Regions from separate parts of the Pseudoalteromonas sp. APAL1 genome, predicted to be linked through region 2. Evidence: predicted binding sites of a transcription regulator. Region 2 holds the regulator's gene; the other holds the start of a gene.
What was found. The regulator NrdR, encoded in region 2, represses ribonucleotide reductase genes. The targets are predictions, from matches to a motif close to AAACACNANATNTNGTGTTT.
Positions count from the first base shown of each region.

Region 1: nrdA (class 1a ribonucleoside-diphosphate reductase subunit alpha) is a predicted target of NrdR. The motif match lies at 10,654-10,673, and genes of this name have one in related genera.

Region 1 covers NZ_JAKGAW010000006.1:4,688-20,494, forward strand. The annotation lists gene lapB (lipopolysaccharide assembly protein LapB) at 1-452, opposite strand, end outside; gene L1264_RS04480 (lipopolysaccharide assembly protein LapA domain-containing protein) at 455-736, opposite strand; gene ihfB (integration host factor subunit beta) at 757-1,044, opposite strand; gene rpsA (30S ribosomal protein S1) at 1,110-2,777, opposite strand; gene cmk ((d)CMP kinase) at 2,870-3,583, opposite strand; gene aroA (3-phosphoshikimate 1-carboxyvinyltransferase) at 3,688-4,968, opposite strand; gene serC (3-phosphoserine/phosphohydroxythreonine transaminase) at 4,969-6,057, opposite strand; gene gyrA (DNA topoisomerase (ATP-hydrolyzing) subunit A) at 6,127-8,823, opposite strand; gene ubiG (bifunctional 2-polyprenyl-6-hydroxyphenol methylase/3-demethylubiquinol 3-O-methyltransferase UbiG) at 9,000-9,710, shown strand; gene L1264_RS04520 (HAD family hydrolase) at 9,710-10,384, shown strand; gene nrdA (class 1a ribonucleoside-diphosphate reductase subunit alpha) at 10,777-13,062, shown strand; gene nrdB (class Ia ribonucleoside-diphosphate reductase subunit beta) at 13,133-14,263, shown strand; gene yfaE (class I ribonucleotide reductase maintenance protein YfaE) at 14,263-14,535, shown strand; gene L1264_RS04540 (YaeQ family protein) at 14,532-15,059, opposite strand; gene L1264_RS04545 (TonB-dependent receptor) at 15,214-15,807, shown strand, end outside.
Region 2 covers NZ_JAKGAW010000034.1:8,374-24,180, reverse strand. The annotation lists gene thrB (homoserine kinase) at 1-910, shown strand, start outside; gene thrC (threonine synthase) at 929-2,212, shown strand; gene L1264_RS15470 (hypothetical protein) at 2,245-2,613, opposite strand; gene glyA (serine hydroxymethyltransferase) at 2,905-4,161, shown strand; gene nrdR (transcriptional regulator NrdR) at 4,269-4,718, shown strand; gene ribD (bifunctional diaminohydroxyphosphoribosylaminopyrimidine deaminase/5-amino-6-(5-phosphoribosylamino)uracil reductase RibD) at 4,721-5,860, shown strand; gene L1264_RS15450 (riboflavin synthase) at 5,865-6,518, shown strand; gene ribBA (bifunctional 3,4-dihydroxy-2-butanone-4-phosphate synthase/GTP cyclohydrolase II) at 6,561-7,676, shown strand; gene ribH (6,7-dimethyl-8-ribityllumazine synthase) at 7,874-8,338, shown strand; gene nusB (transcription antitermination factor NusB) at 8,354-8,764, shown strand; gene thiL (thiamine-phosphate kinase) at 8,809-9,783, shown strand; gene L1264_RS15425 (phosphatidylglycerophosphatase A family protein) at 9,780-10,265, shown strand; gene L1264_RS15420 (ligand-binding sensor domain-containing diguanylate cyclase) at 10,299-13,385, shown strand; gene dxs (1-deoxy-D-xylulose-5-phosphate synthase) at 13,445-15,307, opposite strand; gene ispA ((2E,6E)-farnesyl diphosphate synthase) at 15,397-15,807, opposite strand, start outside.

The sequences.
Region 1 (15,807 bases), on a different contig from region 2:
TGTGAATAAAGGTTAATAATTGGCTCTAGTGCCTCTTTATGCCCTGCCTTTACAAGCCACACTAAATGCTCTTCTGCGCCGTCTAGCAAACCTGCCATAATATAATCTTCAGCAAGTTCTAGGCGACTGGTTGCAGCTTGTTGTTCATCAAGGCTTGGGTGTTTTAATAGCAGCTCATGAATTTTAATTGCGCGATCAAGCTCGCCGCGGCGGCGAAACATGGTGGCCAATGTTGAATAATGCTCAACTGAGTCAGCTGCAACTTCGAGTAGATTAATAAGGTGTTCTAAGCCTTGGTCTTCTTCTCTATCTAAGAGAAATTTAAGGCCTTTAGAATATTCAGAGGTAATTTGGCGGTTAAGCTGATGAGCTTGGTTTTTAGCGCTGTTTTTGCCCATTATCCAACCGTAACCGGCTGCAACGGGTAAAAGTAAAAACAGAAGCTCAATCATGATTAGGTGTCTTTATTAGCAACAAGCTTTTTATTGTTTTTTTCAGGCGCTAATTTCTTCTTTAAGCGATAATTCTGCCACTTTAACTGAGAAAACAGTGTAAAGCTTATAAAACAACCAATTGCGACACCTAAAATAAAGCAGATACTTATTACAACAGCTAGGGGTAAGGTATTACTGGCGATTAAATAATTGATTTGCACCAATTGTGGATTCTGTGAACCAAGTACAAACGCAATAAATAAACACAGCGCAATTAATACAATTTTTAATACCCTAAACAAGTAACTACTCCTGTATAAAACTAGGCAATACTCGCATTTACGCGGTCACGTAATTCTTTACCTGGTTTAAAATGTGGTACGTGCTTACCGTCTAACTCAACTGTTTCGCCAGTCTTTGGATTACGACCTGTGCGAGGAGAACGATAATGCAATGAGAAACTTCCAAAGCCACGGATCTCGATGCGATCTGAGCTAGATAATGAGCCGGCCATTTGTTCAAGAATTTCTTTAACGGCATTTTCAACATCTTTCACAGGGATGTGTGCGTGTTGCTCAGCAAGTTGTTCTATCAATTCTGACTTAGTCATAGCGTTTCCTTAAAGAGTGGTAAAGGAAGGGCAAAGCTGCCCTTCCAATTTAAAAAGACTAGATATTAGTCTTTTTGAGCATTTTTGAATGCTGCAGCCATAGCGTTTTCGAACGCTGGCTCTTCTTTCTTAAGCTTCTCTAGTACTTCTTTCTCTTCTGCTTCGAAAAGAGCTTTAACAGATAAGCTTAAAGTGCGGTTCTTACGATCAACACCAACGTATTTCGCTTCGATTTCGTCGCCTACAGAAACTACAGTAGTAGCATCTTCAACGCGCTCTTGAGCGATATCAGCTACACGGATGTAACCTTCAACGCCTTCGATTAGCTCAACAGTTGCGCCTTTCGCATCAACTTCAGTCACTTTACCTTTAACAATAGCACCTTTTTTGTTTGCGTCCAGGTAGTTATTGAATGGGTCAGCTTCGATTTGTTTAACGCCTAGAGAGATACGCTCACGCTCTGGGTCAACTTGTAATACGATAGCAGTGATTTCGTCGCCTTTCTTGAATTCACGTACAGCTTCTTCGCCTGGCGTGTTCCAAGAAATGTCTGAAAGGTGAACAAGACCGTCAATACCGCCTTCAAGACCGATGAAGATACCGAAGTCAGTGATTGATTTGATCTTACCAGTAACTTGATCGCCTTTGTTTTGTAGACGAGCAAATTCTTGCCATGGGTTAGCAATACATTGCTTAAGACCAAGAGAAATACGACGACGCTCTTCGTCGATTTCAAGAACCATAACTTCAACAGTGTCACCTAGTGAAACAACTTTTGAAGGGTGGATGTTCTTGTTAGTCCAATCCATTTCAGAAACGTGTACTAGACCTTCTACGCCTTCTTCGATTTCAACGAAACAACCGTAGTCAGTAAGGTTAGTTACACGACCAGAAAGCTTAGAACCTTCTGGGTAACGACCAGCGATAGCTGCCCATGGATCTTCGCCAAGCTGTTTAAGGCCTAGAGATACACGAGTCTTTTCTTTGTCGAATTTAAGAACTTTAACTGCGATTTCGTCGCCAACATTAACGATTTCTGAAGGGTGCTTAACACGCTTCCACGCCATGTCTGTGATGTGTAGTAGACCGTCAACACCACCAAGGTCAACGAACGCACCGTAGTCAGTAAGGTTCTTAACGATACCTTTAACTTCTTGACCTTCAACAAGGTTAGCAAGAAGCTCTTCACGCTCTTGTGAGTTCTCTGATTCGATAACTGCACGGCGAGAAACAACAACGTTGTTACGTTTTTGGTCAAGCTTGATTACTTTGAACTCAAGCTCTTTACCTTCAAGGTGAGTTGTGTCACGTACTGGACGAACATCAACAAGTGAACCAGGTAGGAAGGCACGGATTGAATCAACTTCAACAGTGAAACCGCCTTTAACTTTACCGTTGATAACACCAGTAACAGTCTCTTGCTCTTCACATGCTTTTTCTAAGCGGATCCACGCTTCGTGACGCTTCGCTTTCTCACGAGAAAGGATAGTTTCACCGAAACCGTCTTCGATTGCGTCTAAAGCAACATCTACTTCGTCGCCAACAGCAACTTCTAGTTCACCAGCAGCATTTTTGAATTGCTCAGCAGGGATTGCACTTTCAGATTTAAGACCAGCATCAACAAGTACGATGTTGTTCTCGATTGAGATAACAGTACCTTTAACGATAGAGCCTTGCTCTGCTTCAAAACCCTTAAGGCTTTCTTCAAATAACTGCGCAAAATTTTCTGACATTATACGTCTCTAAATAATTAAATAACCAATTAGCAACCATGCTGCATGGGGTTGTTAAAATCGCGCTAGCATCCTGCCGGCACCTTATAAATTTACTTTTTAGCTTTTGGAAGCTTTCCTGCAAGTACTGCTTCGTCGAGTAAAGTTACTACTTTATCAAACACTTGCATCGCATCAAAATCACTAGTATCGATTTCAATGGCGTCTTCTGCAGGCACTAATGGCGCAACCTCACGTGTCATATCACGGTGATCTCGCGCTTTTATGTCCTCAAGTAGACCACTTAGTGTAACATCAAGACCGCGTTCATTCAACTCAGCAAAGCGACGACGTGCGCGCTCTTCAGCTGTAGCAGTTAAATATATTTTCAACGGTGCATCAGGAAACACAACAGTGCCCATATCACGACCATCAGCAATTAAGCCATTTTCTGTACGAAATGCACGCTGACGGCGTAATAATGCTTCTCTCACTCGTGGTAACGCTGCTATTTTCGATGCAGCTGCACCCACTTCTTCATTACGAATCGTGGTTGTGACGTCTTCGCCTTCCAACACAATTTTCGATGTGTGAGTGTGGCTATCAACCAAAAACTGCACATCTAAGTTTGCTGCAAGTGGTACTAATGCATCTTCATTATCTAATTCAATCTGATGGTGAAGCGCAGCAAGTGACAGCACACGGTAAATCGCACCGCTGTCTAATACATCCCAACCTAATTTCTCGGCTAACAAGCGACATACAGTTCCCTTACCTGAACCGCTTGGACCATCGATGGTGATTACGGGCATTGATAACGCCTGCATTTATAACCTCCTGCAATGCACACCAAAATAAAACCGGAATATTATACGCCAGTTATTAAAATAGATCCGCACTTAGAGTGTAACTTTTTATATTTTCTTCTGTTTTATTGACTTGAGACAGACTCTAGAACTTTGAAAAATGTAGGAAACGTTTTATACGTACACTTAGGATCGTTAATGGTTATCGGCTTGCCACCCACTGCAACCATCGCAAAACACATTGCTATACGGTGATCGTTGTAGGTATCAATCGCAACATCATTAAATGTGTCAGGTGGAGTAATTTCGATAAAATCTTCACCTTCTACAACCTCTGCACCTACTTTTCTCAGTTCGGTTGCCATTGCATATAAACGGTCAGTTTCTTTAACACGCCAGTTATAGATGTTACGAATCGCCGTTTTACCCTTTGCAAAAAGTGCTACAGTTGCCAGTGTCATGGCCGCATCAGGTATTGCGTTAGCATCAATATCTACAGCATTCAGCTCGCCTTTGCGAACCACCAGCTTTTCATCGTACCAATCGATTTTTGCGCCCACTTGTTCCATAACTTTGGCAAAGCCAATATCACCTTGAACAGACGCCGCACCTACCCCATTAATTTCAATTTCGCCGCCCGCTATTGCAGCTGCAGCAACGAAATAAGAAGCACTTGATGCATCACCTTCAACCATAATACGCTCAAGTGCTTGATACTGCTGACAGCCTTTTACATAAAACGTTTCGTAGTTGTCATGGCTTACAGTAACACCGAAACGCTTCATCACATCTAGGGTAATATCAATGTAAGGTTTAGATACCAGCGTGCCTTTAATGGTAATTTCTGTGTCGCCATTAAATAACGGTGCAGCCATTAATAGCGCTGTTAAAAACTGGCTTGAAATACTGCCATCAATGGCTACTTTACCACCATTGATTTTACCGCCTTTGATAGCCAGTGGTGGATAGTCGTTATTTTTTAAGTAAGTTACATCACCACCCAGTGCTTGCAATACATCAACCAAATGGCCGATTGGGCGTTCTTCCATGCGTGGCTCACCAACAAGCTCATACTCACCTTCAACAGCAGCAAGTACAGCTGTTAGCGGGCGATATGCAGTTCCAGCGTTACCTAAAAATAACGGTTCAGATGGTGTATTAAATTTACCCGCTACACCTTCAACGGTCGCCACTGTTTTGTCTTCATTAAGCGTAACATTAACACCTAATAATTTTAGTGCGCCAAGCATATGACGGATATCGTCGCTATCAAGCAGGTTTTCAACCACTGTTGTACCTTTAGCAAGCGCTGCTAAGAGTAAAATACGATTTGATAAGCTTTTTGAGCCGGGTAAGGTTACGCTACCATTAACTTTTGCAATAGGTTCAAGACGTAGTTGTTCCATTTAACTATTCTCCTTTGCAAACTTAGCCATAAAATCAACCAAGGCTTGCACGCCTTCAAGTGGCATTGCATTGTAAATACTTGCGCGCATACCACCGACAATACGGTGACCTTCAAGGGCTAATAAGCCTGCTTCTTTTGACTCACTAATGAATTTATCATTCAGCGATTCATCATTTAACCAAAACGGAACGTTCATACGCGAACGGCAATGCTTAGCAACTTTATTGCTATAAAAATCTGAGCTATCAATATAATTGTAAAGTAGCTCGGCTTTTGCGATGTTTTGCTCTTCCATCGCTTTAACGCCACCATTTGCTTCTAGCCATTCAAACACTTCAGCGGCTAAGTACCATGCAAATGTCGGTGGTGTGTTGTACATGCTGCCTTGTTTCGCTTCTAATGCGTAATCAAGAATACCTGGCTTTGCAAGACCTTTACGTTCAAGTAAGGTTTTACGGATAATTACAATAGATAAACCAGATGGGCCGATATTCTTTTGCGCACCAGCGTAAATAAGATCAAACTGATTTACATCAAATTCGCGCGATAAAATAGTCGACGACATATCAGCAACAATCGGTGCTGATGGGTGTGATGGTACATCAAAAATTTCGATGCCATCTACGGTTTCATTCGGGCAATAGTGAATGTATGACGCATCAGTAGGTAATTCCCAGCTGCTTGCAGGCTTAATTGAAAACTGACCATTTTGCTGTTCATCATCACGTACGTTGATACTTTGAACTGTGGTGAATTTTGCCGCTTCTTCTGTTGCACCTTTCGACCACACGCCATTTTCACAGTAAATAGCTGGCTTACCATCAAGGTGAAGATTCAGTGGCACAGCACTAAATTGACCACGACCACCGCCATGCATAAATAATACTTCAAACTCATCGCTAATATTCATTAAGCGACGCAGGCTTGCTTCACATTTAGCAGTAAGCGCTAAAAAGTCGCTGCTGCGATGGCTAATTTCCATCACAGATACACCTAAACCTTGCCAATCAATAAATTCTTTTTGTGCTTTTTGCATAACTGCCGGCGGTAGCATTGCCGGTCCTGCACAAAAATTATATTTAGTCATTACTTTGCCTCATTCCAGTAATTATAGTGCGGATAAAAAAAGCGGCCGAAGCCGCTTTTTAAATCAATGTTATTCTGAAGGTGGGTTATCACCCGCTTCTTCAGGATTAGTATCGACTACTTCAACGGCCTCGCCTTCGATGGCTGCAAGCTCATCAACTTCGATTTCTTCGATACGTTGTAAACCAACTACTTGCTCTTCGTCAATAGTTCGTATCAAAATAACGCCTTGAGTATTACGACCAACCGTAGAAACCTCATTTACACGAGTACGTACAAGTGTACCGCGATTAGAGATAATCATGATTTCGTCGTTTTCATCAACCTGTACTGCACCAACCACAGCGCCGTTACGTTCGCTAACTTTGATTGATACAACACCTTGTGTTGCACGGCTCTTCGATGGGTAATCTTCAAGTGCTGTACGCTTACCGTAACCATTTTCTGTCACAGTTAGGATTGCACCATCTGATTTAGGAACGATTAACGATACAACGCGTTGATCGTCTGCCATCTTAATACCGCGAACACCTGTTGCTGTACGGCCCATTGGACGTACGCCTTTAAAGCGGATTTCCGGGTTACCGTTTTCATCAAGTACTGGGTTGCCGTTTTCGTCTAATACTTCAGACTCTTCAGCTTCTTTAAAGCGTACAACTTTACCAGCATCAGTAAATAGCATGATTTCATTCGTGCCATCTGTGATATCAACCCCAATTAGGCTATCGCCTTCATTAAGGTTAACGGCAATGATACCGCTCGCACGCTGGCGGCTATAAGCTGTTAATGGTGTTTTCTTAACTGTACCAAACGCAGTAGCCATGAAGATGTATTTATCTTCTTCGTACTCACGTACCGGTAAGATAGCAGTAATACGCTCATCTGCTTCAAGTGGTAATAGGTTAACAATTGGCTTACCACGCGCTGCACGGCTTGCTAATGGTAACTGATATACTTTCAACCAGTATAAGCGGCCTGCAGTTGAGAAGCACAGAATTGTATCGTGTGTATTAGCAACCAATAGACGCTCGATGAAGTCTTCATCTTTCATCTTCGTTGCTGACTTACCTTTACCACCACGACGCTGTGCTTCGTAGTCAGATAATGGTTGATACTTAACGTAACCTTCGTGAGAAAGCGTTACTACAACGTCTTCTTCATTGATTAAGTCTTCAAGGCTGATATCGTGAGCAGCAGCGCTGATTTCAGTACGACGCTCATCACCATATTGTTCTTTAATTTCTACTAGCTCGTCACGGATAACTTCCATTAGACGATCAGGGCTTGAAAGAATGTGTAAAAGCTCGGCAATTAGATCAAGTAACGTTTGGTACTCGTCTAAGATCTTCTCATGCTCAAGACCCGTTAGTTTGTGTAAACGTAGGTCAAGAATTGCTTGTGCTTGTTGCTCAGATAAATAGTATTGACCATCGCGAATACCTAAGTCTGCAGCTAACCAATCAGGGCGAGCAACGTTATCTTCACCTGCTTTTTCAAGCATAGCTTTAACAGTGCCTAGCTCCCAAGGGCGAGCTGTTAGTGCCACTTTAGCTTCAGCTGGTGTTGGTGACTTACGAATTAGTTCGATAATTGGGTCGATGTTCGCAAGAGCAATTGCTAAGCCTTCAAGCGTGTGAGCACGGTCACGGGCTTTGCGTAAATCGAATACAGTACGACGTGTAACAACTTCACGACGGTGAATGATAAACGCTTCAAGCATTTCTTTAAGGTTAAAGCACTTAGGTTGGTTGTTATCAAGTGCAACCATGTTCATACCAAACACAGTTTGTAACTGAGTTTGTGCATATAGGTTGTTTAAGATTACTTCACCAACATCACCACGTTTGATTTCGATAACGATACGCATACCGTCTTTATCTGATTCGTCACGTAGTGCGCTAATACCTTCAATTTTCTTATCTTTAACTAACTCAGCGATTTTTTCGATAAGACGCGCTTTGTTAACTTGATAAGGGATTTCGTGAACGATGATTGTTTCACGACCGGTTTTTTCGTCAACTTCGATTTCAGCACGAGCACGGATATATACTTTACCACGACCTGTTAGGTACGCTTGCTCAATGCCTTTTTTACCGTTGATAATCGCCGCAGTCGGGAAATCTGGACCCGGGATATATTCAATTAGATCAGCAATTGACATATCTGGGTTTTGAATAAGCGCTAAACAGCCGTTAATAACTTCTGTTAAGTTATGCGGAGGAATGTTCGTTGCCATACCAACCGCAATACCTGATGAACCATTTACTAGTAAGTTAGGTACTTTAGTAGGTAATACGTCAGGAATTTGCTCAGTACCATCATAGTTAGGTACGTAATCAACGGTTTCTTTTTCTAAGTCAGCTAATAATTCATGTGACATTTTCGCCATACGGACTTCCGTATAACGCATTGCTGCCGCAGAGTCACCGTCAACAGAACCAAAGTTACCTTGGCCGTCAACAAGCATATAGCGTAATGAGAAAGGCTGCGCCATACGAACGATGGTGTCATATACCGCGCTGTCGCCATGTGGGTGGTACTTACCGATTACATCACCAACAACACGTGCTGATTTCTTGTAAGGTTTATTCCAATCATTATTGAGTTCGTTCATTGCAAATAAAACACGACGGTGAACTGGCTTTAAGCCGTCACGTACGTCTGGCAATGCACGTCCAACGATTACACTCATTGCGTAATCAAGGTACGAATTTTTTAATTCATCTTCAATATTGACTGGCAGAATTTCATTGGCGAGATCAGTCATTTGATTTCACATTCCTTCAGTATTGACTCATAAAGAGGCACAATGCCGTCTTAAGAGCTTTAGTTATTATTTCCAGACCATGCTATCACAATTTATTTAGATTTACAGGCGCTAAATCTTTGCGATTTAGTAATTTCCCCCTATATAATGGCCTCAGATTGACGAGGAAGTTTTTTATGACCGAACATCAAAATGTAGATAACGCAGAAATTGCAAAGTTTGAAGCCATCGCAGAACGTTGGTGGGACCGCGACGGAGAGTTCAAACCTCTTCATGAAATAAATCCTCTTCGCTTGGATTTTGTCGCCGATAAAGTAGGCGGCTTATTTGATAAGGAAACCTTAGATGTTGGCTGTGGTGGCGGCATCTTAAGTGAAAGCATGGCGCGCATGGGCGCTAAAGTAACCGGCATCGATATGGGCCAAGAGCCACTTACCGTTGCTAAGTTACACAGTTTAGAAACAGGTGTCCCTGTTGACTATATAAAAGTACCAGCAGAACAGTTTGCGGCTGAGCACCCTGCTCGCTTTGACGTTATTACCTGTATGGAAATGCTAGAACATGTTCCAGATCCTGCGTCTATTATTCGTGCTGTAGCAGAACTTGCTAAACCGGGCGCCGATGTCTTCTTTTCAACATTAAATAAAACACCAAAAGCTTATTTATTTGCCATTGTGGGTGCAGAAAAGCTTTTAAAAATGGTGCCTGAAGGTACCCATGACCATAAAAAGTTTATCAAACCTGCACAACTTATTGCCTGGGCTGAAGAAGCGGGATTAAAAGTAAGAGCCAGCACAGGCCTGAACTATAACCCGTTCTCTAAGCAGTACAGTTTAAATGATGATGTAAGTGTTAATTACATCCTGCACTTTGAGAAATTAGCCTAATGAGTGGTGTAAACGCACCCTCTATCGATTTTGATGCTTTTATTTTTGATCTCGATGGTACGCTCCTTGATACCGCCGATGATCTGGGTCATGCATTAAATCGTGTATTAGCCGATGCAGATATTGCCCCAGTCGCTGAACATATTTATCGTCCTGCAGCTTCAAACGGAGCCAATGCATTATTAGAGATTGGTTTTGGTGATAAGTGGCCTGATGTAGAACAACTGGCTTTACGTCAACAGTTACTCGATTATTACGCTGATGATATTGCCGTACACAGTAAATGCTTCAACGGCATCGAGCAGCTTTTAATTGCACTTGAGCAAAACAATATTAAGTGGGGCATTATGACCAATAAGCCCGGCTTTTTAACTGAGCCCTTAGTGCAAGCGATCCCATCTTTAAGCAATGCTCAAGCCGTTGTCAGTGGCGATACATTAGCTGTTTCAAAACCATCACCGGATCCACTGTTACATACAGCTGAGATCTTAGCGGTTGATCCAACTCGTTGTTTGTATATCGGTGATGCTGAGCGAGATATTCAAGCTGCAAAAGCAGCTAATATGTACAGTGCAACGGCGCTTTGGGGTTACATACCGAGTGTTGACGCTGCGCTTGGCTGGCAGGCAGATTTTAATTGGCATTCGCCAATTGATGGCTTTAACCATATATAGTGTTATTTATTATCTAAAACACCATATATTGTGATCTGATTCACTTTTGAACATTCTTTGATGATAAAAAAATCAGTCGAAATTTATTTTTTAAAACGGTAAATTTTCTGGATCTTGAGTTGATTTCTACAAATTTCGTCGTCTGTGAATGTTCAAAGGTTAATGGTCACTAACACAATGCGCTTATCCAATAGTTATCCACAAAATGGGGCAATTCTATCCCTTGCAAAACAGCGCAGACCACACTATCTTGTGATCTGCAATTTAAACAACACCAGATATTGTGGCTAAATGTTATTCAATTAGCTGCATATAGTGTTTAATAATAATAATTACATAAAGAATACCTTTGTCTTTACAACTAAAATTTCCCAAGGAATACAGGCAAAACTATGAACCAACAGCTATCTGTAAGCAAACGTGACGGCCGTAAAGAGTCACTCGATCTAGATAAGATCCATCGCGTAATCGCTTGGGCCGCAGAAGGTCTGAATAATGTGTCTGTCTCACAAGTTGAATTAAAATCACATATTCAATTTTATGATGGCATTCGCACCGACGACATTCATGAAACAATCATCAAAGCGGCAGCGGATCAAATCTCAAAAGATACGCCTGATTATCAATACCTAGCTGCTCGCTTAGCTGTATTCCACTTGCGTAAAAAAGCGTATGGCCAATTTGAGCCACCACGTTTATATGATCACATTACAAAATTAGTTGAAGACAAACGTTACGATCAGCATTTACTTGTCGACTACACAGAGCAAGAAATCGATGAGTTAGACTCATATATTGATCATAATCGTGATTTAAACTTCAGCTACGCTGCTGTAAAGCAACTTGAAGGTAAATATCTAGTTCAAAACCGTGTTACTGGCGAAATTTACGAAAGTGCACAGTTTTTATATATTTTAGTTGCGGCAAGCTTATTCTCTGATTATCCAAAAGAGACACGTCTTGATTATATCAAGCGTTTTTATGATGCAGTGTCTACATTTAAGATTTCATTACCTACACCAATTATGGCCGGTGTTCGTACACCAACACGTCAATTCAGCTCATGTGTATTGATTGAATGTGGTGATAGCCTTGATTCTATTAATGCGACATCGTCTGCGATTGTTAAATATGTTTCGCAACGTGCTGGCATTGGTATTAACGCGGGCCGTATTCGTGCTCTTGGTAGCCCTATTCGCAATGGTGAAGCTTACCACACAGGTTGTATTCCGTTTTATAAACACTTCCAAACAGCGGTTAAAAGCTGTTCACAAGGTGGTGTTCGTGGCGGTGCAGCAACGTTGTTCTACCCACTTTGGCACTTAGAAGTTGAAAATCTTCTTGTCCTTAAGAACAACCGTGGTGTTGAAGACAACCGTGTACGTCATCTTGACTACGGTGTACAGTTCAACAAATTAATGTATAGCCGTTTAATCAAAGACGATTACATCACATTGTTCAGCCCGTCAGATGTACCGGGTCTATATGATGCATTCTTTGAAGACCAAGCGAAGTTTGATGAGCTATATGTTAAGTACGAACAAGACGAGTCAATTCGTAAAAAGCGTATTAAAGCTATTGAGTTATTCTCAATGTTTGCTCAAGAGCGTGCAAGCACTGGTCGCATTTACTTACAAAACGTTGACCACTGTAATACACACAGCCCGTTTATCTCGACTGTGGCGCCAATTCGTCAATCTAACCTATGTTTAGAAATCGCATTACCAACTAAGCCACTTAGCAATGTAATGGATGAAGAAGGTGAAATTGCACTTTGTACGCTATCTGCATTTAACTTAGGTGCGATTGAGTCATTAGATGAATTAGAAGAGCTTGCTGAACTTGCAGTACGTGCCCTTGATAACTTACTTGATTTCCAAGACTACCCTGTTCCTGCGGCTAAAAACGCAACGATGGGCCGTCGTACGCTGGGTATAGGTGTAATTAACTTCGCATACTACCTTGCTAAAAACGGTAAACGTTATTCTGATGGTAGTGCAAATGCCCTAACTCACAAAACGTTTGAAGCAATTCAATATTACCTAATGAAAGCATCAAACGAGTTAGCGAAAGAACGCGGTGCGTGTCCTAAATTTAACGAGACAACGTATTCTCAAGGCATCATGCCGACAGATACTTACAAGCGTGACCTAGATCAGTTCTGTAATGAGCCACTTCATTTAGATTGGGATTCTTTACGTGCGAGCATTAAAGAGCACGGTATGCGTAACTCTACGCTATCTGCATTAATGCCATCAGAGACATCATCACAAATCTCTAACGCAACAAATGGTATTGAGCCACCACGTGGTCATATCAGCGTTAAAGCAAGTAAAGATGGTATCTTAAAGCAAGTAGTTCCAGATTATGAAAACCTGAAAGACAACTATGAGCTACTGTGGGATATTCCATCAAACGATGGTTACCTTCAGCTTGTTGGTATTATGCAAAAATTCGTTGACCAAACGATTTCTGCAAACACTAATTATGATCCATCTAAGTACGAAGGCGGTAAAGTACCTATGAAGGTGCTATTAAAAGACCTACTGACTGCTTATAAACTTGGTGTGAAGACCTTGTACTACCACAACACACGTGACGGTGCATCGGATGCTCAAGATGAGCTAACACCAGAGGTAGAAGATGACGGTTGTGCAGGCGGCGCTTGTAAAATCTAATTAAATTAATAACATAACAAAAGCGGGCTCATTTGCCCGCTTTGTCCTGACTGTTTTTTGAGAAATCACTATGTCATATACAACTTTTAGCCGAAACCATAATAACCAATTACAAGAACCGATGTTTTTCGGCCAAACTGTAAACGTGTCACGTTACGACCAACAAAAGTACCCTATCTTCGAAAAGCTAATTGAAAAACAATTATCGTTCTTTTGGCGTCCTGAAGAAGTTGACGTAAGTAAAGACCGTCTTGACTTCCAAGCGTTACCGGACCACGAAAAACACATCTTTTTAAGCAACTTGAAATATCAAACCTTGCTAGATAGTGTGCAAGGTCGTTCACCTAACGTTGCGTTACTACCCATTGTGTCTATTCCTGAGCTTGAAACTTGGATTGAAACATGGGCGTTTAGTGAAACAATTCACAGCCGTTCATACACGCATATTATTCGTAACGTTACGCAGTCTCCCGAGCTTATCTTTGATGATATCGTCAGTAACGAGAAGATCAGTGAACGTGCTGATGCGGTTACCAAATACTACGATGATTTAATCAATATGATTTCTGTTTACAATTTATATGGTGAAGGTAAACATGTGATCAACGGTGAAGAAGTTAAAGTCAGCTTATTTGACCTTAAAAAGCAACTTTACCTAGCTATGATGTCGGTTAACATTCTAGAAGCTATTCGTTTCTATGTAAGCTTTGCTTGTTCATTCGCGTTCGCAGAGCGTGAACTAATGGAAGGTAATGCGAAAATCATCAAGCTTATTGCCCGTGATGAAGCGCTCCACTTATCTGGCACGCAACACATTCTAAATATCATGCAAGAAGGCAAAGACGATCCTGAAATGGCAATCGTTGCTGCACAATGCCGTGAAGAAGCGATTCAGATGTTTGTTGAAGCAGCTGAGCAAGAAAAAGATTGGGCTGAATACTTGTTTAAAGATGGTTCTATGATTGGCTTAAATAAAGATATCTTATGTCAATATGTTGAATACATCACAAATGCGCGTATGACAGCGGTTGGCTTACCTGCACAGTTCGAAAGTAAGAGTAACCCTATTCCATGGATCAACTCTTGGTTAGTATCAGACAACGTTCAAGTTGCTCCACAAGAAGCTGAAATTAGCTCTTACCTTGTAGGCCAAATTGATTCTCAGGTTGATGCATCAGATTTTGGTGACTTCGATCTGTAATGAGCACTAACACTACTGCAGAGGTTATCCTTGCAGGAACAGACAGCCAGAGTCTCGAATTTGATTCTGGCTGTTCATCTCTCCTTGAATGCCTAGAACAACACAAAATAGACGTCCCCTACCAATGCCGTGAAGGTTATTGTGGCGCATGCCGCGCTAAATTAGTCGAAGGTGATGTGAATTATAACCAAGAACCACTTGCGTTTGTTCGCTCAGGTGAAGTGTTGCTGTGTTGTAGTAAACCCAACGGTAAGGTAAAAATTGAACTTTAATGCCACACAAGATCGTTTGTTTGGTAGAAGTTTTCTTTGTCTGAGACACTTACTGTTTGTTGATCTATCGTTACATCCCACTGTAAGTTTTTAGTCAAATGGCTCGCCAATTGCTCAATAAAGTTTCCATCAAAGGCAATTAAATGGCTGTTATTTATCAGCTCTAATTGATGCTCATATTCTTGTAACCACTCATTGTTTAGCGTAGTTACAACCCATAGTTCGTCAACACGTTTAGCAATTTTACTCAATATTGTAAAATCAGGTTCTCCAACTGCTAGCCACATTTCATAATGCTCATCAAGGGCTTTAATTGACACATCTGGCTCACTACTTTTAAGCCGTGCGTTCATGGTTGCCATTTTATTATGAGAAAATAAGCAGTAGCTTAAAAGCTTTAACACAAAATGTTCATAGCTTTCTTGCCTATCACATGCCGTGGTGAAAACCTCTTGGTGATTTCGCTGTTCGCGCAAATCTGCAATAGTAAAATTGGCTTTAAAAACACGATTCTTATCAGACATAACGAATGTCCATCTAACTGAAACATTCTAAGTATAGTTTACGGTGTAAAATTCGCGACTTAGTTAAAAGTTATAGTATAACGTTATTGCAGATAAAAAATTGCAGTGTTATATTATATCACAACACTCAACAACAAACTTAGAAGTAGTAATAATGAAGCAAATTTCAATTCTTTCTAGTGCTGTTGCCGCTGCGCTGTTCTCTCAATCAACAATGGCTGCTGTGATCACAGGTCAAGTATTAGATAAAAATCAGCAACCTATCAGTAACGCTGAAGTTCACGTTCATGGTAAGTCACAAAGCGTTGTGACCAATAAACAAGGCCAGTTTAAAATCGATGTAGATAACAAAGGCCAATTACACATCAGCAAAGATGATTTTATCGATAAACGTGTTGAAATTAATGGTGACAATCAAAATCTAGTTATTACTCTCACGCCAACATCTGTAGAAACAGTTGTTGTCTATGCTTCTGCGCTTCATAAAAATAGCCTTGAAATGATCTCACCTGTTAACGTATTGGCTGGTGATAATCTTAAAAATAAGGCTAAGCCGACCTTAGGCGAAACACTAAAAGGCCTACCTGGTGTGAATGCTAGTTATTTTGGTCCAGTTTCATCAAGCCCAATCATTCGCGGCTTAGATGGTCCGCGTGTGAAAATCACTCAAAATGGCCTTGATAGCAGTGATGCATCACGTATTGGCCCAGATCACGCAACATCAAATGACAGCCTAGCCGCTGAACAA
Region 2 (15,807 bases):
ACCTGCTTCTATCGGCAATTTTGCAGTTGGGTTTGACGCATTAGGCGCTGCTTTAGCGCCCATCGATGGCACTTTATTAGGTGATGTAGTTGAAGTAAGTCCTGCTGAGCAAGACACTTTTGTATGCTCTGGCGACTATGCCCATAAACTGCCTGCCAATGCAGAAGAAAACCTAGCATATCAATGTTTAATTCACTTTAAAGAACACGTTGCGCCTGCTATGCCAGCGGTAAAACTTGAACTTAAAAAGAATCTACCTATTGGCTCTGGGTTAGGTTCAAGTGCTTGCTCTGTGGTGGCAGCCTTTGCAGCCCTTGATAAATTTGCACAAACCAATTTATCACAAGAGCAACTCATCGAATTGATGGCTGATTTTGAAGCTATGGTTAGTGGCGGCCGTCATTACGATAACATCACACCATGCTACTTAGGTGGCTTGCAATTAACTGGCGAACTCATTCCCAATAAATCAATTTCGTTACCTGTTGATAATCAATGGTATTACGTGGCGGCTTTTCCTGGCTTTTCGCTAAATACCGCAAAAGCACGCTCAGTACTGCCAAAACAATTATCAATGCATGACAGTGTTGAATTTGCACAACGTCTTTCGGCTTTTAGCAGTTTACTGCTAACGGGACGCTTTGATGCTGCGCTATCAATCATGACTGATGAAATAGCCGAGCCGCATCGAGCACCCCTTATTCAAGGTTTTGCCGAAGCGAAACAAGCATTACCAGAGCTTGGTGCCGAAATCGTCAGTATTTCGGGTGCAGGCCCAACATTATTCACCGTGTGTAAAAGTTTAGATGCTGCAGAAAAATGCGCAGCTTGGCTGAACGATAATTACATTAATGAGCAGGGTTTCAGCCACATCTGTCAACTCGATCAGCTTGGCACACGAGAGCTTTAAAGAATTTAAGGAAACAACATGCAATTACATAATTTAAAAGATGAATCACAACAGGTGTCGTTTGTTGAAGCGGTAAAAACGGGGTTAGGGCGTAATCAAGGTGTCTTTTTTCCTGATAGCTTAACGCCTATCAAAGATGTTGATGCGCTACTTGATTTGGACTTTGTTAGCCGTAGCAGCAAAATTTTATCACACCTGATTGGTGATGAGCTGCCTGCCGATACTGTTGCACAGATGGTGCAAAATGCGTTTAACTTTGATGTGAAATTGGTTGAAGTTGAAAAAGACATGTATTGCTTAGAGCTTTTTCATGGTCCAACGCTTGCCTTTAAGGACTTTGGTGGTCGTTTTATGGCTGAGTGTTTGGCGCAGTTTAACCAAGGCGAAAAAGTAACGATTTTAACGGCAACATCGGGTGATACAGGAGCCGCCGTTGCTCATGCGTTTTATAACAAGCCAAATATTGATGTAGTTATTCTGTATCCGAAAGGTAAAATTTCATTAGCGCAGCAAAAACTGTTCACCACACTTGGCAATAACATTCACTGCTATGCAGTTGATGGTAGTTTTGATGACTGTCAAAGCATGGTCAAAAATGCGTTTTTAGACGATGAAGTAAAACAAAAACTTGGCCTTAACTCAGCTAACTCGATCAATATCAGTCGCTTGGTCGCTCAAGTGTGTTATTACTTTGAAGCAATAGCCCAGTTGCCAAAAGAAAAGCGTAGCAAGGCACATATCTCAGTACCAAGTGGTAACTTTGGTAATGTGTGCGCTGCGATGATTGGTGCTGTACTTGGTATGCCTGTCGCAAAATTGAGTGCAACAACCAACCAAAATGACACTGTGCCACGTTTTTTACAAAGCAAAGAGTGGGCACCTAACGAAACGCTTGAGTCATTATCAAACGCAATGGATGTGAGTAAACCGAATAACTGGCCACGTGTTCAATTTATGTTGGATAATAATTGGTTTAGCTATGATGACTTTTACTCAAGTTGTGTTGGCGAAGAAGAAACCAAAGAAGTGATGAAAAAAATTCATCAAACGGGTTATATCGCAGAACCTCATACAGCGATTGCTTATCAAGGCTTAAAAGAAAATTTAGCAGATGGCAGTGCCGGTATATTTTTAGCAACGGCACATCCTGCTAAATTTAAAGAAAGTGTTGAAGATATTTTAGGTATTGAGTTAGCAATGCCTAAGCCTCTAGCAGATGCCCTTGCAAAGCCTTGTTTAGCAGAAGACATCAAGCATGATTATCAACTATTGAGAACAGAGCTTTTAAATAAACTAGCTTAAAGTAATTAAAAGAGCGGCATTGCCGCTCTTTTTTAATGTGATAATGAATGGCTGTGGCGGTTCAATAATCGCATTGCAATTATCACTAACGCACTAAAACATAGCAAAGCGCAGCTTAATAAGATGATCTCGTTTTGCGTCCATTGTGTTAAAGTCAGAGCACTAATGAATAAAATAAAGGGTTTAAATTCATAGTAATAGCGCGCTCTTCTTTGTTTAATTCGCTGACTTTTTTGATCTCGTCTTCGCGCTTCTGAGCGCATTCGCCATATGTTTGCACCCAGCAAAAATAACACAATACCAATGAGTGTGTAGAGCAGCTCATGAGGTATGACGATACAGGCAATACCTAAAAACAAATAGCAGTAGGGAACAAGTTCATAAATGGGCTTGGCTAACATTGACTCAAAACATCCTTGATCTGGGTTTGTATTACAAGCTTAGTTTCATTGTGCCCATATGCAAACGCATGATGAACTTTTTACGCTAAATCATATTTTAAAAATATATGTAATGTTTTAAATTTATAAATTTTTATTATGTATCAATAAAAAAATATCATTATTAAAACACTGTGAAATAAATTCAATCCCTGTTTAAATATGTTCATCTTTACAAGATAGGCAAAAGTGCGTTTTAAGCGTACAATATAGCCTTCAAAAAATACCATACACGTTGCCTTAGGAGACCCCATGTTAGAACGTAGCATGAATATTTCGGATTTCGATCCAGAGTTATTTGCAGCCATCACTAAAGAGACGGCTCGTCAAGAAGAGCACATCGAACTGATCGCGTCTGAAAACTACTGTAGCCCACGCGTACTTGAAGCGCAGGGTTCTCAGCTTACCAACAAATATGCTGAAGGTTACCCAGGCAAACGTTACTATGGCGGTTGTGAACATGTTGATGTTGTTGAGCAGCTAGCAATTGACCGTGCTAATGAATTATTCGGTACTGATTACGCTAACGTTCAACCGCATGCGGGTTCACAAGCAAACGCAGCTGTTTTCCAAGCACTTCTTCAGCCACATGACACAGTACTAGGTATGAGCTTAGCTCATGGTGGTCACTTGACTCACGGTTCACACGTTAACTTTTCTGGTAAAACGTACAATGCAATTCAATACGGCCTAAATGACGAAACAGGCGAAATTGATTACGCTCAAGTTGAAGCGCTAGCATTAGAGCACAAACCAAAAATGATCATCGCTGGTTTCTCAGCATACTCAGGTATCGTTGATTGGGCTAAATTCCGTGAAATCGCTGACAAAGTTGGTGCATACTTATTCGTAGATATGGCTCACGTTGCTGGTCTTATCGCAGCGGGTGTATACCCAAGCCCAATCCCTCACGCACACGTTGTTACTACGACAACTCACAAAACATTAGCGGGCCCTCGTGGCGGTCTAATCGTTTCTGCATGTGGTGATGAAGAAATCTACAAAAAGCTAAACAGCGCAGTATTCCCTGGCGGTCAAGGTGGTCCTTTATGCCACATCATCGCTGCTAAAGCAGTTGCTTTCAAAGAAGCATTACAACCAGAATTTAAAGCGTACCAAGCTCAAGTGGTAAAGAACGCTCAAGCTATGGTTGAAGTTCTTCAAGAGCGTGGCTACAAAGTTGTTTCTGGTAAAACAGACAACCACTTATTCCTTCTTGACCTAATCGATAAAGATATCACAGGTAAAGATGCTGACGCTGCACTAGGTAACGCTAACATCACTGTAAACAAGAACTCAGTTCCTAACGACCCACGTTCACCGTTCGTAACGTCTGGTCTTCGTATTGGTTCTCCAGCTATTACTCGCCGTGGTTTCAAAGAAGCTGAGTCAAAAGAGCTTGCTGGCTGGATCTGTGACGTACTAGACAACATCAATGATGAGTCTGTACAAGCTGAAGTAAAAGAGAAAGTTAAAGCTATCTGTAAAAAATTACCAGTTTACGCTTAATTATTGGTTAAACCGTAATTAAGATAACAATAGCGTTGTTTTTTGCTATTATAAAGGCCGCTTAATAAGCGGCCTTTTTTGTTTTTAATAAACGGAAGCTGAACTCTATGCATTGTCCTTTTTGCACCGCAAAAGATACTAAAGTAATTGATTCTCGACTTGTTGGCGGCGGCCACCAGGTTAGGCGTCGACGTGAATGTAACGAATGTCACGAACGTTTTACCACCTTTGAAGGCGCAGAACTTGTGATGCCAAGAGTCATAAAGCAAGACGGTAGTCGTGAACCATTTAATGAAGACAAATTACTCAATGGCTTGCATCGTGCGCTAGAAAAACGCCCTGTCAGCACCGAGCAGGTCGATGAAGTGGTCAACATTATTAAATCTCAGCTTCGTGCCACGGGTGAACGTGAAATTTCTAGCCATTTAATTGGTGAGTGCATTATGGAGTCACTAAAAAAACTAGATAAAGTGGCTTATGTTCGCTTTGCATCAGTTTACCGTTCTTTTGAAGATATTCGCGAGTTTGGTGAAGAAATCGCTCGTTTAGGTGATTAACTATGTCATTCACAGAACTTGATACGGCTTATATGGCACGCGCCATAGAGCTTGCTAAACAAGGTCGTTTTACTACAACACCAAACCCTAATGTTGGCTGTGTACTGGTTAAAGATGGCGAAATAGTCGGTGAAGGATTTCATCAACTAGCAGGGCAGGGCCATGCTGAAGTTAATGCTCTGGCAGTGGCTGGCGACAATGCAAAAGGTGCCACCGCATATGTGACTTTAGAACCTTGTAGTCATTATGGACGCACACCGCCTTGTGCCGAAGGTTTAAAAGCTGCGGGTGTTAGCAAAGTTATAGCTGCCATGGTCGACCCAAACCCAGCTGTGAGTGGTCGCGGTCTACAGATTTTAGCAGATGCAGGTATCGCTGTAGCATCAGGTTTACTTGAACAACAAGCTCGCGATTTAAACAAAGGCTTTTTAAAGCGCATGGAAACTGGGTTGCCATATGTGATTTGTAAAATGGCTTGCAGTTTAGACGGTAAAACTGCGCTAAATAATGGCCAAAGTAAATGGATCACAGGGCCTAAAGCGCGCCAAAATGTGCAAGCATTTCGTGCCCAAAGTTGCGTGGTACTCACTGGTGCAGATACGGTTATGACTGATAATGCCAAACTCAATGTACGCATTGATGAGCTGCCAATTGATATGCCAACGTCACTGCCTTTGCGTCAACCTACTCGTGTGATTATTGATTCACAAAATAGGTTAACGCCTGAACTTGCATTATTTAGCATTGAAAGTCCGGTGATTATTTTCACTACATCGCTTGATAAACAGCATCAATGGCCTCACTTTGTTAAACACGAAGTTGTACCAGCAGTTAATAATAAAGTTGATCTATCAGCGGTTTTAAAGCGTCTTGCTGAGCTGCAATTTAACCATATTTGGCTCGAAGCAGGTGCGACCCTTGCCGGTGCATTTGCTGAGCAAGATTTAATTGATGAATACATTGTTTATATTGCCCCTAAGTTAATAGGTGATATGGGCAAAAGCTTACTAAACTTTGCAGAAGTTACCATGATGAGTGATATCACTGAACTGACCTTTACTGATACAGTGATGATTGGCGACGATATTCGCTTAACAGCGACAAAAGCAAAGCAAGCCACACACATTGAAAATAAAGAGTAGCACTATGTTTACTGGAATTATTGAAGCAACAGGTAAAATTGTTGAACTAACACAAAAGCAAGGTGACCTAGCTATTCGTATTCAAAGCACTAATTTGGATATGAAAGACGTTAAGCTCGGTGACAGTATTGCCACCAATGGTGTGTGTTTGACGGTTGTCGCTAAACATAGCGATGGTTTTAGTGCTGACTTATCAAACGAAACAATCAGCTTAACGGGCTTTGCTCACTATAAAAAAGGTCAAACAGTTAACCTTGAAAAAGCCATGCAACCACTTTCTCGCTTAGGTGGGCATTTAGTATCTGGTCATGTTGATGGTATTGCGACTGTAGAAAGTATCAGTCCTAATGCTCGTGCAACAGAGTACTGGCTAAGTACTGACAATGATTTAATGAAGTACATTCCTTACAAAGGTTCGGTATGTATTGATGGTATTAGTTTAACGGTCAACGAGGTCGAGCAAAACCGCTTTAAGTTGACTATTGTTCCGCATACCGCAGAGCAAACAACGATTGCAGAATTTCAAGTGGGTACTCAGGTGAACCTAGAAGTTGACCAGATTGCTCGCTATTTAGAGCGCCTAATAAAAGGGGCCGAACAACCTTCCCGTTCAGACATATCAATGAGCTTGTTAGCACAAGCTGGTTTTATTAAATAAGCAAAGATACGTCACTATTAATCATACTCTCATGGGCACATTATGAATCTACACAGCGCGCAAGAAATTATCGATGACATTAAAGCCGGTAAAATGGTTATTTTAATGGACGATGAAGACAGAGAAAATGAAGGCGATTTAATCATCGCAGCAGAGCATATCAGTGCTGATGCTATCAATTTTATGGCAACACACGGTCGTGGTTTAATTTGTTTAACGATGACGCAAGAGCGTTGCCAGCAGTTAGATTTGCCGTTAATGGTTAAAAATAACGGTGCTGCTTTTTCAACTAACTTCACTATGTCGATTGAAGCAGCGAAAGGCGTAACGACAGGTATTTCAGCAGCTGACCGAGCACGTACAGTTCAAGCAGCTATTGCCAAAGGTGCCGTGCCGAGCGATATCGTACAACCTGGGCATATTTTCCCAATTATGGCGCAACCAGGTGGCGTGTTAACACGCGCAGGTCATACCGAAGCCGGTTGTGATTTAGCTCGTTTAGCGGGTCTTGAGCCTTCGTCAGTGATCGTTGAAATCTTAAATGCCGATGGCACCATGGCACGTCGTCCAGATCTTGAAATTTTTGCAAAAGAGCATGGCTTAAAGATTGGCACTATTGCAGATTTAATTGAATACAGAAACCTAAACGAAACCACCATTGAGCGTGTTGCTAAATGTAAACTGCCAACAGATCACGGTGAGTTTGATTTAGTTACCTACAAAGACACCATTGATGGTCAACTTCACTATGTTTTACAAAAAGGTGAAGTATCGAAAGAAGAACCAACGCTTGTTCGTGTTCACTTACAAAGTACTTTCAATGATATTTTATTATCTGATCGTAGTGCTGATCGCAGTTGGGGCTTATCGGATGCGATGGCTTACATTGCAGAACACAATGGCGTGCTGGTGATTTTGGGTAAGCAAGAATCAACTGAAGACCTTGAAGCAATGGTAAAAGCATTTGCTGCCGAAGATGCGGGTGAAAATGTAAATCATCGTAAATTCCAAGGGACATCGCGTACTGTCGGTGTGGGCTCGCAGATTTTGGCTGATTTAGGTATTGAAAAAATGCGCTTAATGAGCCGTCCGAAAAAATACCATGCACTATCAGGTTTCCACTTAGAAGTGGTTGACTACGTTGAGCCGCAATCTTAATTAACGCGTAATTTAATTAAGAGGTTTACTCGTAATTTTATTTAAATTCAATGCGGTTAGCGTTACGAGTGGCCACTAGAGTTAGATTTATTAGCCAGAGTTCAGGTTAACTAGGCTACTTTTATATTTTTGTGGTATTATGCGCCGTAATTTTTGCGCAATCGCAACCGCTTAAACTTATTTTTTAGGGTTATTAAATGAAAATTATTGAAGGTAACAAATACGCACCGGGCAAAAAGTTTGCCATTGTCATTTCTCGCTTTAATGACTTTATTGGTAGCAGCCTATTAGCAGGTGCTGTTGATGAGCTTAAGCGCACAGGTGGCGTATCTGACGACGACATTACTGTTGTTTACGTACCAGGTGCCGTTGAATTACCTTTAGCAGCGAAACGCGTTGCAGCAAAGAAAGAACACGATGCAATCATCGCTCTAGGCGTTGTGATCAGAGGTGGTACACCACACTTTGATTTAGTCGCTGGCGAATCAAACAAAGGTCTTGCACAAGTATCACTTGAGTATGATATCCCGGTTGCATTTGGCGTATTAACCACTGAAAGCATTGAGCAAGCAATTGAGCGCGCAGGTACCAAAATGGGTAACAAAGGTGGCGAAGCTGCTTTAGGTGCGCTTGAAATGGTTAATGTGTTAGACAAAATTTAAGTTTAAGGAATCTCTGTGAAACCAGCAGCAAGACGTAAAGCACGTATCTTAGCACTTCAAGCCGTATACTCTTGGCAGTTAAGCGGTAACCCAATTGCTGATATTGAACAGCAAATGTTAATTGAAAATGATGTGACTAAAATCGACGTCGAATATTTCAAAGACCTAGCACGCGGTGTTGTTGTTAACTGTAAGCAATTAGATGAAATCGTTGCGCCACATTTAGCACGCCCAGCAGATGAGTTAGACATGGTCGAAAAAGCAATTTTACGTCTGTCTGGCTATGAGCTGAAATTCCGTGAAGACGTTCCATACAAAGTAGCAATCAATGAAGGTATTGAGCTTGCTAAAATGTTTGGTGCTGAAGACAGCCATAAGTTTGTCAACGGTGTACTTGATAAAGCAGTTAAAGAGCTGCGTAAGTAAGTAGCCCCGTAAAGGAGAGCCGGCTTGGGCCGGCTTTTTTGTGAATGAAGGAATTTGAATTAATTAACCGTTACTTTAAAGGTCGCGGTATCATCCGTCGTGATGTAAACCTTGGTATAGGTGATGATTGTGCGTTGGTCACTGTGCCAGAAAATTGTCAATTGGCTGTGACAACCGACACATTAGTTGCAGGTGTACACTTTTTTGATGACATTTCTCCTCGCGCCCTTGGGCATAGGGCGTTAGCTGTTAACTTAAGTGATTTGGCTGCAATGGGTGCTGAACCTACCTGGATTTCAGTAGGATTGACCCTGCCTGAAGTGAATATGGAATGGATTGAGCAGTTCACAGAAGGTATGCATGAAATTGCGGAATACTTTAATGTGCAAATCATCGGTGGAGACACTACACAAGGTCCGCTCACAATTACTATTTGTGCCAAAGGTATTGTGCCTGAAGGCAAAGCATTGCGTCGCAGCGGCGCAAAGGTAGGTGATTGGATTTATGTGACCGGTCCACTGGGCGACGCCGGTGTTGCGATCGAAGCACGTAAGCAAGGTTTCGACATCGCGCCTGAGCATTTGAGTTATTTAAACAATCGTTTCGATTACCCGACTCCGCGAGTTGCAGCTGGGCAGGTATTACGAGGTGCGGCTTCTGCTGCCATCGATATCTCTGATGGTTTATTAGCTGATTTAGGTCATGTATTGGCGCTTTCGCAAGTCGGTGCAGTGATCCATGTTGATAAAGTACCTGTGTCTGATGCTGTCAGCGCATCAATTCCACGCCCTGAACAGTTTGACTATATTTTAAATTACGGCGACGATTACGAATTACTTTTTACTGTGCCTGAAAGCAATAAAAGCATGGTTGATATGAAACTTCGTCAATATGGCGTCGAAGCCAGCTGTGTTGGGCAAATAAAAAGTGGCGAAAGTGAAATTGAACTACTACTTGATGGTGAAAAATTTAACTATCAAGGTAAAGGGTTTCAACACTTTGCAAAGGAGCCGGTTTGAGTAGTAACCGATTATTTAATTTAAAACGCCCACATCAATTATTTGGTTTGGGTTTTGGTTTAGGCCTAGCACCTAAAGCACCTGGCACCTTTGGTACTTTTGCTGCATTACCATTTATTTTTACAACCATGTACTTTCCGCTATGGTTACAGATTGTATTTGCAATTGTGATCAGCGTATTTGGTATCTGGGCTTGTGGTAAAACAGCAGATGACTTAGGGGTGCATGATCATCCTGCCATTGTTTGGGATGAAGTTGCTGGTTATTATATCACCATGATTGGTGCTGCACTTAGTTGGCAGTCATTGTTAGTTGGTTTTTTATTGTTCCGCTTTTTTGATATCGCTAAACCAGGCCCTATTCGTATTCTCGATAGGCGTTTACACGGTGGCTTGGGCATCATGGCTGATGATATTTTAGCAGGTATTTTTTCATTAATTTGTGTACAGGCTTTGTTTAAAGCTGGCTATTTACCCTTTTAAACGATTAATACAGTGTTACTTGGTGGCAAGTATATGATGCGATTTTTAGTTGTCTGTTTGTTGGTGTTATGCAGTATGCCTGCGTTTGCATCTATTACTGACTACGTCGTCAAACAATGGAATATCCAAAACGGCTTGCCATCTCAATCTCTTAAGAGCATCGCTCAAGACGAGCAAGGCTACATGTGGCTGGGTACTCAGTTCGGTTTGAGCCGCTTTGATGGTAATACTTTCACCAACTTCAACACACAAAATAGTGATTTCTTGCCAAGTAATGGTATTAACAAGCTATTAGTTGATAGTACGGGGTTACTTTGGGTTGGCACTAAAAACGGGATAGTAACCCTCGATCCAAGAACGATGATGTCGCAAACCTTTAATGTTAAAGGCCCGGTGCGCGACATTCTTGAAGACTCTAAAGGCAGTATCTGGATTGCAGCCAACGGCCTTTATTATGTTGCACGAAATCAAGTCACCCTAAACCAAAACTCTGCGTTAGTCGTGCCAGTATCAAATGCTACGGCAATCACGCAAATAGTTGGTTCAGTGAGCCAAATGGCGTTGTCGCCAGAGGGTATTTGGCTGGTTAACGAGCGTCACTTATTGCGTTTAACTAATACTTCATCTGATTTTGCAAAGCTGCGCTTAGAACTTACCGCAAAAGTCTCTCTCCCTGAGCGCCTAGCGCAAACCATCATTCATGATATGGCGTGGCTTGAGGGTAATTTATACCTTGCCTCTGAGCTTGGTGCCTACTTTCTTGATTTAGATGACGAGCTGCGTCCATTCCCACTTCCTAACGCGAGTAACTCTGCCGTTTACAAGTTTATGAGCGACTCAGATGGAGCGTTGTGGATTTCAACTTATGGCCGTTTACTCTTTAGAGATAACTCTGGGGACTGGCAATGGGTTGAGCCAAGTCAGCTTGATCAAAGTATTTGGTTTGCAGATATTTTCCGTGATAATCAAAATAATATTTGGCTGGCAAGTTTCAGTGAGGGGTTATGGCTTGCTCACGAAGGGCGTATTGAGCGCCACTCAGCTATTTCAAATATGACAGAAGCGGTGATGGCGATTAGCCAAGCACCTGATGGCAAACTATGGGTGGCTAACCGCAGTGGTGTCGGCTACTTCGATTACAATAAGAATTTTGTAAATCAAATACCAAGTAATCAGTTTGGTCGGGCTGCAGTTCACGATTTGCAGTTTGATGGTGATCGCTTATACATTGCTACAGGTCGCGGTGTTTTTTACTATGAGAATCAAACCTTGTATACAGTGCCAGGACGAGCACTGCGCGATAACCCTGTATTCGCAATTAGCCGTTCTAGTAAAGGCGGTTTTTGGCTCGGTACTGGTCGCGGTATGTACCGTTTAAGTTACGGTGGCTTAACACCTTTTGCTTACAATGCGTTCTTGAGCAGTAAATTTATTACCTATGTGCTTGATGAGCAAAATTTTGGCTTAATAGGTACCAGTAAAGGGGCTTATTACTTTACTGACCGTGGTATTGAAAAAATTGGTGACCAAACCAGTTTAGAAAGCGCTTATGTCACCAGTATTTTAAATATTGAAGGGGTGGGGATATTAATTGGCTCTCTTAACGATGGTTTATTTTATCGCAGCACCCAAGGTCAGTGGCGTCAACTTGATGCAACAGACGGCCTACCGTACGGCTCGATTTTCAGCCTTGTTTATGACAAACAGTTAAAACGTATTTGGGTAAGTACCATGAAGGGCGTTTACCGCATGCCGGTAGAGCAATTTGGTACTGATATAGAGAGCTTAAAAGTAGAGCAAGTGATCTCATCATTTGACCGACAATTAGATGGTAAAGCCAGTCAGTGCTGTGCTGGTCTTGGCCATGATGCTGTAGCAGACACAGGTAACTCTATTTGGTACCCAAGCTTACAAGGGGTAGTTGAAATACCTAAGAGTGTTGAGCTTTTTGGTGTGCAAGCGCTTAAGCCGCGTATTGAAAGTATTATTACGCCGCTGCGAAGCTTAAGTACCGCTACTTTAGGTGATAAACCTGAGCTACAAATTGATGAGCGCGATGTGACAATCAAATATACCGCAATTGATTATTTTGCTCCTTCAAGTATTGAGTTTAGATATCGACTGAGTGGTTTAGACAGTGATTGGCGCTATGCAAACACCCGCCGTGAGGCTATTTATACAAATTTACCTCCGGGGGCATTTTTGTTTCAGCTTGAAGCCAAACGTGGTGGTGAAGATTGGCAAAAGGCTCGTCGTACCGAGTACACATTCGTTGTTCCACGTCGCTTTGACGAGACCATTTACTTTAGACTCTTGATCACAAGTAGTTTTATTTTACTGTTCTACCTCGTGTTTTGGGTGTTTAGGGCGCAAGAGAAGCGTAAACAATTAGCACTTGAAAGCTTAGTAACAGAGCGCACCGTAGAGCTTCGTGAAGCCAACGATAAGCTCAATCAAGTAAATTCTCAGCTTAAGTTAGTCAGTCACTCAGATGAGCTAACGGGGCTTCGTAGTCGTCGCTTCTTGTTTGATCAGCTCCCTAAAGATATTGAACATTTCCAACGTAATTCGCAATCATTGCAAGCACAGGGTAAGTCGTTGGTGCTACTGATAATTAACCTTGATAACTTTAGCCGCATCAATGATTCCTATGGACCACTTGCAGGCGATAGTTGTTTACAGCAAATGGCGACATTGTTGAATAGCCGGACACAAGGCTCAGACTATGTCGCACGCTGGAGTGGCGATGAGTTTTTACTCTTATTACGTGATTTCAAACGTACAGCTATAGACAATTATGTTGCTGACTTGTGTGAAGCAATTGCAGCAAACCCATTTAGGCTACCAAATGGGGAATCGACCACCATCACTGCGTCTATTGGCTGGTCTTTCTATCCATTACCTTTATTGGGTGGTCAAGTGATTGGCTGGGAAACGTCTGTTAATTTAGCTGATATCGCGCTACACCAAGTGAAAAAGCGCGGTGGTGATGGCGTTGCAAATATTACCTTTGATGAACAATTAGATGCTTTTGAGTTTGAGCAAAATAATAATGTTGATAAACAACTGGGTGTTCTTCAAGAAACAGGTCTTGCTGATATTAAGGTTTGGATGCGCTAATATAAACGATGACAAAAAAGGAGCCTTAAGGCTCCTTTTTAGTTTTATTAGTGTACGGCTTAGGCCATAAACTCTTTGATGCTAGTTAAGATACCGTTTGCATCTAAGCCCATTTCGGCGTGCATTTCGTCTTGAGTACCATGCTTAATGAATTCATCTGGAATACCTAAGTTCAAGATAGTCACATTTGCTTTAATTGCAGCTAAGTACTCATTCACAGCAGAACCCGCACCGCCAGCAATGGCGTTGTCTTCTAGGGTAACAATTACATCGTGGCTACTCAACAACTCGCTAATAGTCTCTGTATCAAGAGGCTTAATGAAGCGCATATCAATCACTGTTGCATTAAGCTCTTCAGCAGCTGATTTGGCGTTTTCTAGTAGCGTACCAAATGACAAGATTGCCACTTTACTACCTTGTTTGATACTTCGCGCCTTACCAATTTCAATCGCACTCATTGTTGATTCAACATCACAATTGCCTGCGCTACCACGTGGGTATCGTACGGCAACAGGCTGATTGCATTGGTAACCTGTATACAGCATCTGGCGGCACTCATTAGTGTCGCTTGGTGCCATGATAATCATATTAGGAATACAGCGCATAAAGCTTAAATCGTAAGCACCTTGGTGAGTTTCACCATCAGCACCAACAATCCCGGCACGGTCAATAGCAAATAAAACCGGTAGGTTTTGTAATGCCACATCGTGAATAAGTTGGTCGTACGCACGTTGTAAAAAGCTTGAATAAATAGCAACAACAGGCTTCAGTCCTTCACAAGCAAAACCAGCTGCAAGCGTTACAGCATGTTGCTCAGCAATTGCTACATCAAAGTATTGCGCTGGGTACTCTTTAGAAAAACGAACCATGCCTGAGCCTTCACGCATAGCAGGAGTAATCGCCATTAGCTTGTCATCTTGTGCTGCCATATCACAAAGCCAGTCACCGAACACATTTGAGAATGTGGCAGCGCCAGGTTTTGATTTTGGTAATTTAGACATGCTCGGATCAAATTTTGGTACGCCATGGTAACCAATTGGATCCGCTTCAGCAGGTTTATAACCTTTACCTTTTTGCGTTTTAATATGCAGTAGCTGAGGGCCTTTAAGGTTACGCATATTACGTAAGGTATCGACCAACATATTGACATCGTGACCGTCGATTGGGCCGATGTAATTTAGGCCTAATTCTTCAAAGAATGTGCCCGGAATGACCATGCCTTTTAGGTGTTCTTCCATGCGGCTGGCAAGTTCTTTCACTGGCGGTAAACCCGAAAGAAGTTTTTTACTGCCTTCGCGAATATTGGTGTAGAAGCTACCAGACAAAATACGTGCAAAGTGGTTGTTTAGGGCACCTACGTTTTCTGAAATCGACATTTCATTATCGTTTAAGATAATTAACACGTTAGGGTTTACATCGCCCATGTGGTTCATCGCTTCAAATGCCATACCAGCAGTAATTGCGCCATCGCCAATAACAGCAACCGTTTTACGATCTTTACCTTCTTTTTCAGCGGCAATAGCCATGCCGAGCGCTGCAGAAATAGAAGTACTTGAATGACCAACACTGAAGGTGTCGTAAGGGCTTTCTTCACGGAATGGGAAAGGGTGTAAACCGTCTTTTTGACGGATAGTATGCATTTGGTCACGGCGACCCGTTAAGATTTTGTGCGGGTATGCTTGATGACCCACATCCCATACTAAACGATCTTCAGGGGTGTTATAGACATAATGAAGGGCCACTGTTAACTCAACAGTACCTAAACCTGATGCTAAATGACCACTACTTTGCGAAACTGAATTAAGCAGGTATTCGCGTAACTCTTTACTAAACGCAGGTAACTTATCTTGCGCAATATCACGCAGTTGTGCTGGTTCGTCAACCAAACTTAATAATGGATACTTGCTACTATCAAGTGTCATGATTTTATATACATCCTTCGCTAACCAGAGTGCATTATAGCCCATTGCTGCTCTGATTTTTTAGTTATTTTGTCTTTCTTTTTTAGACGTTAATAATTACGCTCAACAATATAGCTAGCAAGGCTTGCCAGCTCGCGGGTGTCGTAATCAATAGCCTCAAGTGCTTTATGAGCCCGAGCCAATAAGTCTTGTGCTTTTTGCTTAGCGCCTGCCATACCTAATAATGCAGGGTAGGTCGCTTTATTGGCCGCAATATCTGAACCTTGCGGTTTGCCTAACGTTTCGGTGTCTGCCTCTACATCGAGAATATCGTCCTGTACCTGAAAAGCCAGACCAATTGCTTGACCAAACAAATTAAGCTGCTTTAACGTTTGCTCATCACATTGCGGCGCGGCCAAAGCCCCCAAGGTAATTGCACAGTTGAGTAATGCGCCAGTTTTAAGTTGATGAATACGTTCTAGTTCTTCGACTGTAATTGCTTTATCAGTAGCTTCAATATC